DNA from 3 places in the Saccharothrix xinjiangensis genome. Region 1 is predicted to be linked to each of the others. Evidence: riboswitches for the same ligand, from Rfam matches in the RefSeq annotation. Region 1 holds a riboswitch; each other region holds the start of a gene.
What was found. A riboswitch is a leader RNA that binds a small molecule or an ion and turns the genes downstream of it on or off. The one in region 1 is predicted to bind S-adenosylmethionine.

Region 2: linked by a shared signal. The riboswitch ahead of ABD223_RS00530 (methionine ABC transporter ATP-binding protein) and the one ahead of ABD223_RS06500 (aminotransferase class V-fold PLP-dependent enzyme) in region 1 are both predicted to bind S-adenosylmethionine.
Region 3: linked by a shared signal. The riboswitch ahead of thrC (threonine synthase) and the one ahead of ABD223_RS06500 (aminotransferase class V-fold PLP-dependent enzyme) in region 1 are both predicted to bind S-adenosylmethionine.

Annotation. Positions count from the first base shown of each region.
Region 1 covers NZ_BAAAKE010000002.1:261,400-265,053, reverse strand. Annotated here, with positions in the region: gene ABD223_RS06505 (potassium/proton antiporter) at 62-1,534, shown strand; SAM riboswitch class IV at 1,785-1,900, shown strand; gene ABD223_RS06500 (aminotransferase class V-fold PLP-dependent enzyme) at 1,934-3,250, shown strand; gene lspA (signal peptidase II) at 3,266-3,654, shown strand, end outside.
Region 2 covers NZ_BAAAKE010000001.1:110,999-114,652, forward strand. Annotated here, with positions in the region: gene ABD223_RS00525 (methionine ABC transporter permease) at 10-693, opposite strand; gene ABD223_RS00530 (methionine ABC transporter ATP-binding protein) at 690-1,700, opposite strand; SAM riboswitch class I at 1,914-2,006, opposite strand; gene rsmA (16S rRNA (adenine(1518)-N(6)/adenine(1519)-N(6))-dimethyltransferase RsmA) at 2,102-2,974, opposite strand; gene ABD223_RS00540 (resuscitation-promoting factor) at 2,985-3,654, opposite strand, start outside.
Region 3 covers NZ_BAAAKE010000005.1:168,600-172,253, reverse strand. Annotated here, with positions in the region: gene ABD223_RS14240 (DNA internalization-related competence protein ComEC/Rec2) at 1-175, shown strand, start outside; gene ABD223_RS14235 (hypothetical protein) at 172-633, shown strand; gene thrC (threonine synthase) at 976-2,241, opposite strand; SAM riboswitch class I at 2,253-2,367, opposite strand; gene holA (DNA polymerase III subunit delta) at 2,466-3,449, shown strand; gene rpsT (30S ribosomal protein S20) at 3,538-3,654, opposite strand, start outside.

The DNA.
Region 1 (3,654 bases):
TGATCGCCGGCACCGGGGAGAATGACGGCGACGTGCGACGACAGGAGGTCGAGTGGGTGGTGTGACGGGTTTCCTCGGCATCGCCGCCGCGGTGCTCCTGATCTCGGTCATCGCGGTGCGGTTGTCGATCCGTCTCGGACTGCCGTCGCTCCTGCTCTACCTCGGCATCGGCGTGCTGCTGGGCGAGTCGGTGCTGGGCATCGAGTTCGAGGACGCGGACCTCACCCGGTCGCTCGGCACGGCCGCGCTCGTGCTGATCCTCACCGAGGGCGGGCTGACCGCGCGGTGGCGCGACGTGCGGCCGGCGCTGGGACTGGGCGTGGCACTGTCCACAGTGTCCGTCGGGGTCAGCATCGCGATCACGGGGTTCGGGCTGCACTTCCTGCTGGACATGGACTGGCGCACGGCCCTGCTGTGGGGCGCGGTGCTGTCGTCCACGGACGCGGCGGCGGTGTTCAGCGTGCTGCGCGGGGTGGGGGTGGGCAAGAGGCTCATCGGGCCGCTGGAGCTGGAGTCCGGCATCAACGACGCGCCGGTCTACATCGCCGTCGTGCTGCTGGCGGCGCCCGACCCGATCACCTGGACCGCGCCGCTGCTGATGCTCTACGAACTGGTCGCGGGCACGCTGATCGGGTTGGCGCTGGGGTGGCTGGGCGGCGTGGGGCTGCGCCGGGCGGCACTGCCCGCGACCGGCCTGTACCCGCTGGCCACGGTGGCGGTGTGCGTGCTGGCGTACACGGCGGGTGACCTCGCGCACGCGTCCGGGTTCCTCGCGGTGTACATCTCGGCGCTGGTGCTCGGCAACGCGCGGCTGCCGCACCGGTCGGACACGCTGTCGTTCGCCGAGGGGCTGGGGTGGCTGTCCCAGATCGGGCTGTTCGTGCTGCTCGGGCTGTACGCCTCACCCGGTCGGCTGCTCGACGCGGTGGTGCCGGCGCTGGTGGCGGGCGTGGTGCTGGTGCTGGTGGCGAGGCCGCTGTCGGTGCTGTGCGCGGCGCTGCCGTTCCGGGTGCCGTGGCGGGAGCAGGTGTTCATCTCGTGGTCGGGGCTGCGCGGTGCGGTGCCGATCGTGTTCGCGCTGATACCGCTGATCCAGGGCGTGCCAGGGGCGCAGCTGCTGGTGGACGCGGTGTTCGTGCTGGTCGTCGTGTTGACGGTGGTGCAGGGGACGACGCTGCCGTGGCTGGCGAAGGGGCTGAAGCTGGTCCGGTCGGGTGAGGCGATGGAGGTGCAGGTCGACTCGTCGGCGCTGGACGCGCTGGGGGCGGAGCTGCTCCAGGTGCGCATCCAGCGGGGGTCCAAGCTGCACGGCGTGTACCTGTCCGAGCTGCGGTTGCCGCCGGGGTCGTCGGTGAGCCTGGTGGTGCGGGGCGAGAAGGGGTTCACGCCCCAGCCGACCACGCGGTTGCAGGAGCACGACCAGCTGCTGGTGGTGTGCACGGACACCGCGCGCACGGCGACCGAGCAGCGCATCCGGGCGGTGGACCGGGCCGGGCGGTTCGCGCGCTGGAAGGGCGACGCCGGCCTGCCCTGAGCCGCGCGAGTCGTACGTCCAGGTCGACCGTGTCGTACGTTCCGGTACCCCGAGTTCTACGTTCAGGTACCCCTCGGGGTGACGCGAACGTGGAACTCGGGGGTCCTGAGCGTTCGACACGACGGTCCTGAACGTTCGACTCGCGCGTTCTGGGCGTACGACACGGTGGGTCTGGGGGTACGACTCGCGCGGGTCTCAGGATTTGGGCGGGGTGGTCGGGGGGTGGGGAGGGGGTTATGGTGGTGGGGAAGGTCATGAGTGCCAGTGCGAAGCCCGAGCTCGCTGGCCGGCAACCCTCCTCACCGCGGTGGGGTGCCCTCGGTGAGGACCTGGTCGCGCGCGTCGGGCGTGCGGCAAGCGCGGGTCTCCCGGGGGAGGTCCGGACTCCTGGAGGGTGTCGTGACCGTTGTCGTTTCCCCTGTTGTCGGTGCGGCGTTGCCGCGGACGGTGGGCGCTTCGCTGCGGGTGCCGGTGTTGACGGGGGAGCGGGTCGAGTACGCGAACCTGGACCACGCCGCCAGCGCGCCCTGCCTGGAGCAGGTGCGGGACGCCGTGGACGAGCTGCTGCCCTGGTACGCGAGCGCGCACCGCGGGGCCGGGTTCGCGTCGCAGGTGTCCACCAGGGTGTACGAGCAGGCGCGGGAGGCCGTGCGGCGGTTCCTGGGTGCGCGCGGCAGTGATGCCGTGGTGTTCACGCGCAACACCACCGATGCGCTGAACCTGCTGGCCAGGAGCTTGCCGAAGCGGACGGCGGTGGTGCTGTTCGACACCGAGCACCACGCGGCGCTGCTGCCGTGGCGCGGGCCGCACGTGCGGCGGCTGCGGACGCCGGGCGACCCGGACGCGGCGGTGCTGGAGCTGGACCGGGCGCTGCGCGAGGCGCCGGTCGGGCCGCGCCTGGTCGTGGTGACCGGCGCGTCGAACGTCACCGGCGAGGTGTGGCCGGTGGCCGAGGTGGTGCGGGTGGCGCGCCGGCACGGCGCCCGCGTCGTGCTGGACGCCGCCCAGCTCGCGCCGCACCGGCCGGTGGACCTGCGCGCGCTGGACGTCGACTACGCCGTGGTGTCCGGGCACAAGCTGTACGCGCCGTTCGGCGCGGGCGCGCTGGTCGGCCGGTCCGACTGGCTCCAGGCCGCCGAGCCCTACCTGGTGGGCGGCGGCGCGACGACCCGCGTCACCGACCGCGGCGACCGGCTGGGCGTGTCCTGGTCGAACGGGCCCGAGCGGCACGAGGCGGGCACCCCGAACGTGGTGGGCGTGCACGCCCTGGCCACCGCCTGCGACGTGCTGGGCCGCCACTGGGCGCGGACGCTGGAGCACGAGCGGGCGCTGCTGGCGCGGCTGCGCGAGGGCCTGCGGTCGGTGCCCGGCGTGGCGGAGCTGTCGCTGTTCGGGGCCGGGCACGACCGGGTGGGCGTGGTCGGCTTCACGGTCGGCGCGCAGGACGTCGGCTACCTGGCGGCGGCGCTGTCCGCCGAGCACGGCATCGGCGTGCGCGACGGCGCGTTCTGCGCCCACGTGGCCGTCCAGCGGCTGGCCGGCGGGCGCGCGTTGCGGGCCTCGATCGGGCTGGGCACCACCGAGGAGCACGTGGACCGGCTGGTCGAGGCGCTGCGCCGGCTGGTCACCGAGGGGTCGCGGTTCGCGTACGAGGTGCGGGACGGCCGCTGGGCGCCGGTCGAGGACGCGCGCCCGCTCCCGCCGTTCCTGCGCTGATGGGGATGCTGGACAATGGGCCGGGTGAGCACTGAGCCCAACACCGAGCCCGACGCCGAGGACCAACCGGAGACGCCGCTGCCCCCGCGCCGCGTCGCCCTGCTGGCCGTCATCGCGCCGCTCGTGCTGGCGCTCGACCTGGTCACCAAGGTCATCGCGGTGGAGCGGCTGGAGGGCCGGGAGCCGGTCGAGCTGTTCGGCGGCCTGCTCTACCTGCCGCTGATCCGCAACACCGGCGCGGCGTTCGGCCTGGCCGAGGGCTGGACGGTGATCCTCGCGCTGATCGCGTTCAGCGTGGTCGGCTTCATCCTGTGGATCGCCCGCCGGCTGCGGTCGGTCGGCTGGGCCATCGGCCTGGGCCTCATCCTGGGCGGCGCGACGGGCAACCTGGTCGACCGGGTCTT
Region 2 (3,654 bases), on a different contig from region 1:
ACAGGGGGGTCAGACGGAGGCGTGGCGGCGCCGGTCGACGGCCCGCGCCACGCGGTTCGCGGTGAACTGGAGCGCGGTGGCGATCACCGCGAGCACGGCCACGGTGCTCCACAGGTAGCGGTCGTTGAACCGCTGGTAGCCCTCGCGCACGGCGAGGTCGCCGAGCCCGCCGCCGCCGACCACGCCGGCCATGGCCGAGTAGCCGAGCAGGGCGATCGCGGTCACGCCGATCGCGTTCACCAGCGCGGGCAGCGACTCGCGGAGCAGGACGCTGCGGACGATGCGGGTGGTGGAGGAGCCGGTGGTGACCGCCGCCTCCACCACGGAGACGTGCACCTCGGACAGCACGTTCTGGACCAGCCTGCCGACGAACGGGATGGCGCCGACGGCCAGCGGCACGATGGCCGCGGTCGGTCCGATGGTGGTGCTGAGCAGGAGCCTGGTCAGCGAGGTGAGCACCACCAGCAGGACCAGGAAGGGCATGGAGCGACCGAGGTCCACCACGAACCCGAGCACCTTGTGCGGCAGCGGGCGGGGCTTCAGCCCACCGGGGGCGGTGAGCTGGAGCCAGATGCCCACGGGGGTGCCGAGCAGGACCGCGATCAGGGTGGAGACGCCCACCATGTACAACGTCTCGCCGGTGGCGAGCAGCACGTCGTCGAACACGGTGGACCAGGGTGTCGCAGACCTCACGCAGCGACTCCCTGCGGACCCGTGAGGGTCCGCCGCACCGAGCCGCCCGCGTCCGAGATCCACTCCAGCGCGGAGTCCGAGCGCTCGCCCTTCAGGCCGACGCGGAACCGCGCGACCGGGGTCTCGCCCAGCCTGGTCAGGCCGCCGCCCAGCAGGTTCAGCTCGACGCCGAACCGGTTGGTCGCCTCGGGCAGCAGCGCGCCGACCGCGGCGAAGCCGACCAGCACGACGTCCGCGACCCGGTCGAAGGCGCTGTCGACCGCCGGGTTCTGGTCGACGGAGGGCAGCAGCGAGGAGGCCGTGCGGCTGCCGGCGTCGGACACGAGGTCGAGGACCTTGCCGTGCTCGACGACGCGACCGCCGTCGAGGACCGCGACGTCGTCGCAGATCCGGCGGACCACGCCCATGTCGTGGGTGACCACGAGCACCGTCACGCCCAGTTCGGCGCGGGCCCGGTCCAGCACGGTGAGCACCGAGCCGGTGGTGTCCGGGTCCAGCGCGGAGGTCGGCTCGTCGGCCAGCAGCACCGAGGGCTGCGCGGCGAGCGCGCGGGCGACCGCGATGCGCTGGCGCTGGCCGCCGGAGAGCTGGTCGGGGTAGCTGTTGGCCTTGTCGGTCAGGCCCACCAGGTCCAGCAGCTCGGCGACGCGCGTGCGGCGCTGCGGCCCGGCCAGGTTGGCGGCCTCCAGCGGCAGCGCGACGTTGCCCGCGGCGGTGCGCTGGCGCAGCAGGGAGTCGCCCTGGGGCACGACGCCGATGCGCCGGCGGGCGGCGCGGAGGGCGGTGCCGTCGAGGGAGACGAGGTCGGTGCCGTCGACGCGGATCGCGCCGCTGTCGGGGCGCTCCAGGAGCGCGACGCACCGGGCGAGGGTCGACTTGCCCGCGCCGCTCGGGCCGACCACGCCCAGCACGGTGCCGGCGGCGACGTCCAGGTTCACGCCGTCCAGCGCGCGAACCTGCCCGGTACTCCCGGCGAAGGACTTGGTGAGGTTCTCGACAGTGATCACGTTTTCACTCCACGACTGCGTGCGGCGGCGCACGCCCGTGGCGCGCGCGACCGGAGGTCTCGACTGGCAGGCGCGCCCGGGGATTCAGGGCGCGGAGGTGAAGCAGGAGGACGACTGGGGAGTCAGCTCGTCAGCTGCGACAGCCGGACACCGTGCGACGGCCGTGGTCGACGACTCGTCTGCGCGTGAGCGTTCGCATCCTGGGCACGTGATCCTCCATCGTTCCTGGCTGAAGCACCTGCCCCCAGGTCGGGGTGGTTGCTGCGGCGTCGTGGAGCCAGGTCTCTCGGCCGCTCGGGATGGCACGTCGAGTACACCTGACGGACCCCGTTCGACGCAAGCCCGTAACGGAACCGTTCGGCAGATCACACTTATGGCCGAAAGATCGTTGTTTGAAGACGCTAAGAAACTTCGACTATCCGGATAAAGTCTCGGATACCGAGCTTTTCACCGCGCGTGGTCGGGTCGACACCCGCCGCCAGCAGCAGCCGCTCGGCCTCGGCGGGCGAACCCGCCCACCCCGCCAGCGCGCCGCGCAGCGTCTTCCGCCGTTGCGCGAAAGCCGCGTCCACCAACGAGAAGAGCTTCTTCCGGTCCACAGTGGACAGGAGTTCGTGGCGCTCGAACGCGACCAGCGCCGAGTCCACGTTGGGCACCGGCCAGAACACCGAGCGCGGCACCGCGCCCGCCCGGCGGGCGTCGGCGTACCAGGCCAGCTTCACGCTGGGCACGCCGTAGACCTTGCTGCCGGGACCGGCGGCCATCCGGTCGGCCACCTCCGACTGCACCATCACCAGACCGGTGCGCAGCGACGGCAGCTCGGCCAGCAGGTGCAGCACCACCGGCACCGCCACGTTGTAGGGCAGGTTGGCCACCAGCGCGGTCGGCGCGTGCGGCAGCCGCGCCGCGGTGACGCGCATCGCGTCCTCGTGCACGACGGTGAGCCGGCCGGCCAGGTCGGGCGCGCGTTCGGCGACGGTGCCGGGCAGGCGGCCGGCCAGCACGCCGTCGATCTCCACCGCCACCAGCGCCCGGCACGCGGGCAGCAGCGCCAGCGTCAGGGAGCCCAGGCCCGGTCCCACCTCCAGCACGACGTCGTCCGGCCCCAGGCCGGCCGAGGCCGCGATGCGGCGCACCGTGTTCGGGTCGTGCACGAAGTTCTGCCCCAGCTTCTTGGTGGGGCGGACGTCGAGGTCGGCGGCGAGCCGACGGACGTCGGCCGGGCCGAGGAGCGCGCTGCCCCCCGGCCCGGCCGACGATGAAGCTCCGGTCACGCGCCCATTCTTACGGCAGGCCCAGCTTGGACCGGCAGCCGGGCCACGCCGAGTAGCCGCCGCGGGCGTCGCGCAGCTTGGTCGCGATGGCGATCTGCTGCTCGCGGGACGCCTGGTGCGGGTACGCGGCGTACTGGGAGCCGCCGTAGGCGTCCCAGGTGCCCTTGTTGAACTGGAGGCCGCCGTAGTAGCCGTTGCCGGTGTTGATGGCCCAGTTGCCGCCGGCCTCGCACTTGGCCAGCGAGTCCCACACCGCGCCGTCCGGCGGCAGCTTGGTGCCGACTTTGACCTTGCGGGCCTGGGGCTCCTTGGTGACCTTGACGCCCAGCTTCTCGCGGCCGATCTCCCGGCCGTTCTTGGTGGTGACGCGGTAGGTGACGATCTGCTCGCCGGCCACGCCCTCGTCGACGACCTGCTTCTGGCCCTTCATCATGGTGTCGTCCTTGACCTCCTCGACGGGCGGCTGGACGGCCTCCGTCGCGTTGATCACGGACACGCCGGTGCGGCTGATGTGGACCTCGACGCCGTTGGTGATGCGCAGGTCCGCGGCCGTTTCGAGCTTGTCGTCGGCCCCGAGGCCCAGGTTCTCGGCCTTCATCAGCTCGTCGACCGTGACCGCGGTCGTCCGGAGCTGGCGGGGCGCCTCGCCGCCGTCGTAGAGCGTGATCGTCTTGAGGCTC
Region 3 (3,654 bases), on a different contig from region 1:
GGGCAACCGCTACGGCCACCCCAGCGGCGTGGTGGTCGACGCCCTGGTGGGACAGGGCGCGCTGGTGCTGCGCACCGACCGGGACGGCGACACCGCCGTCCTCACCGGCCCGGAGGGGCCGCGGATCGTCCGCCGGGGCGGTCCGCTCGACAACGCGAAAGGGAGCAGACCATGAGGAAGGACCTGTGGATCAGGCTCAACGCGGGCTGGCGGCGGCCCGGCGACCACCGGGCCCTGGGGTGGGCGCTGTGGCAGCCGGGCTACACGGCGCAGCCCTGGCCGCGCGACGAACTGCGCGCCGCCTTCACCTACTACGTGTGCGAGGACCGGCTCGGCGGCGAACGCGGCATCGTCGCGCGGGCCACCACCACCGGTGTGGTCCACACGGCCGAGGCCGCCTCCGCCGACGCCGCGTACCGCCTGGTCGCCGACACCCTGTTCGACGACGACCTCGCGATACCGCCGGAGGAGTGGCACGCCGAGCGCTACAACCAGGAGAAGGCGAAACGGCCCTGGCCGCAGCTGCTGACCGCGTGGCGCGTGGTCACCGAACCGGTGGAGCCGCGCGTGCTGCCGGAGCTGTCCGCCTTCCCTCGCACCGGCTGGCTGCGCACCTCGGGAGCCGCCCTGTGAACCTCGGGAGCCGCCCGGTGAACAGCGCGTCGGGGTCGAGGGGTGCCGCGCCGGGCTTGACCCGAGCGGGTCGGACGACCGGACCGCGCCGAGCCGACCCCGATCAGGTCGGCCCGGGTCAAGCCGAGCCCGGTCGAGCCGGCCCCGGTCGAGCCGAGCCCGGCCGAGCCAGTCCCGGTCGAGCCAGTCCCGGTCAGGCCGGGGCGGGCCTCCGTGGAGGTGAGTCCGACGAGGCCCGCGACTCCGGTGTGGACGGTCTCGGTGTAGACGGTTCCGGTGTGGACGGTCCTGGTGTGGACGGTGGTCCGGCTCGTGGTCCCGCTCGTGGCTCGGGTGGTGGTGTCAGTCCTGGAGGGCCTTCAGCACGGCCTCCGCCGACGGCGGCACGTTGGCGCGGGGGCCGATGCGGCTGCCGAGGGCGTCGAGGGTCTTGAGGCCGTCGCCGGTGATGAGCAGGACGGTTTCGCCGTCCGGGTCGAGTTGGCCGGACTCGATGAGCTTCTTCGCGGTGGCGACCGTCACGCCGCCGGCGGTCTCGGCGAAGATGCCCTCGGTGCGGGCCAGCAGCCGGATGCCCTCGATGACCTCTTCGTCGGTGACGTCCTCGATCGCGCCGTTGGTGCGGCGCACGGCGTCCAGCACGTAGGGGCCGTCGGCGGGGGCTCCGATCGCCAGTGAGCGGGCGATGGTGTCCGGGCGCACCGGGGTGACCACGTCGTGGCCGGCCTTGTAGGCGGACGCGACGGGGGAGCAGCCGGTGGCCTGGGCGCCGAACACCCGGTACGGGGTCTGCTCGACCAGGTCGAGTTCGCCCAGTTCGCGGAAGGCCTTGTCGACCTTGGTCAGCTGGGAGCCGGACGCGATGGGGACGACGATCTGGTCGGGCAGGCGCCAACCGAGCTGTTCGGCGACCTCGTAGCCCAGCGTCTTGGAGCCCTCGGCGTAGTACGGGCGGACGTTGACGTTGACGAACGCCCAGTCCTCGTGCTCGGCGGCCAGTTCCTGGGCCAGCCGGTTCACGTCGTCGTAGTTGCCGTCGACGGTGATCAGGTTGCCGTCGTAGACGGCGGTCATGAGGATCTTCGCCTGCTCCAGGCTGGAGGGCACCAGGACCACCGAGCGCCAGCCGGCGCGGGCCGCGGCGGCGGCGACGGCGTTGGCGAGGTTGCCGGTGGACGGGCAGGCCAGGACCTTGAAGCCCAGCTCACGGGCCGCGGCGAGGGCGACGCCGACGACGCGGTCCTTGAAGGAGTGGGTGGGGTTGCCGGTGTCGTCCTTGACCCAGACCTTGCGGACGCCCAGGGCCTTGGCGAGGCGGTCGGCCTCCACCAGGCGGGTGCCGCCGGGGTTGGTGTTGGGGTGCGACTCGACGTCGGAGGGCACGGGGAGCAGGCCGCGGTAGCGCCAGATCGACCGGGGGCCGGCCTCGATGTCCTCACGGCGGACCCGGCCGAAGTCGTAGGCCACTTCCAGCGGCCCGAAACACTCCAGACAGGCGTATTCCGGTGCGAGCGGCGTCTCGTGCCCGCACTCGCGGCAGGACAGGGCGCGAGCCGGACCGAGGTCGAAGGAGGTGGTGGTCGCCGAGGGCGCACTGACAGCAGTCATCGCGAGGTATCTCCTCATCTTTCCCGCGTCGCGGGTCGGATTTGGCACCGTGATCGTTCAGCGGACGCTGGACGACGGGTTGCCGGGGCTTCTTCGGGCCGATCCCTCTGCCCCTCTGGATGAGCGGTATTCACTTGTGGTGGCCTCAACTTACGACACGTCCCGACGTGTAGCCAGTGACGTCCACCATCCGGACGGTGGGAGGGCGTGGGAGGATCGCGCGCGTGAGTGCGCCCGCTGACACGCCCGATGCCGTCCACCTGGTCATCGGCGAGGAGGAGTTGCTGGTCGAGCGCGCGGTGCGCGGGGCCCTGGAGGTCGCGCGGAAGATCGACCCGCAGGCCGACCTCACCCGCGTTCGGGTGACTGAGCTCACCCCTCCGGAGCTGGCCGAACTGGTGAGCCCGTCGCTGTTCGCGGAGGGGCGGGTGATCGCGCTCGAAGCCGCGCAGGAGGTGGGCAAGGAGATCGCCGACGCCGTGATCGCCTACGCCAAGTCACCCGCCGACGGGGTGACGCTGGTCGTCGTGCACAGCGGCGGTGGGCGCAGCAAGGCGGCCAAGGAGCTGCCCGCCGCGCTGCGCAAGGCCGGCGCCGGGGTGACCGAGTGCCCCAAGATGACCAAGGCCGCGGACCGCGAGGCGTTCGTCCGCAACGAGATCCGCGCGGCGGGTGGCGGCAAGGCCGACCCGGAGGCCGTGGCCGCGCTGATCGAGGCGATCGGGTCCGACCTGCGGGAACTGGCTGCGGCGGCGTCGCAGCTGGTCGCCGACACCGGCGGGAAGGTCGACGCCGAGGCGGTTCGCCGCTACCACCGGGGTCGGGCCGAGGTGACCGGGTTCGCGGTCGCGGAGAAGGCCGTGATGGGTGATCGGGCCGGTGCGCTGGAGGCGCTGCGCTGGGCGATCCAGCTCGGCGTGCCGCACGTGCTGGTGGCCGACGCGCTGGCGGACGCGGTGCGCACGGTCGCGCGCGTGTCGGCGGTCGGTCGGGGCGACCCGTTCAAGCTGGCGGGCGAGCTGGGGATGCCGCCGTGGAAGGTGAAGAAGGCGCAGGGGCAGTCGCGCGGCTGGGAGGAGCGGGGGCTGGCGACGGCCATGTCGGTGGTCGCGGACCTCAACGCGGATGTGAAGGGCGCCGCCGCCGACTCGGGTTACGCCCTGGAGCGAGCGGTCCTGAAGATCGTCGCCGTCCACGGTCGCCGCTGAGCCCGTGATGGGTGTGGGAGCGGTGTGAAAGCAAGAGCGCCGCTCGCCCCTCGCGGGGGAGCGGCGCTCTCGGTGCCGTGGACCAGAATCAGATCTGGTTGGCGCGCCTGGCCAGCGCCGACTTCTTGTTCGCGGCCTGGTTGGCGTGGATCACGCCCTTGGTGACGGCCTTGTCGAGCTTGCGGGAGGCCTCCTGCGCCAGCGC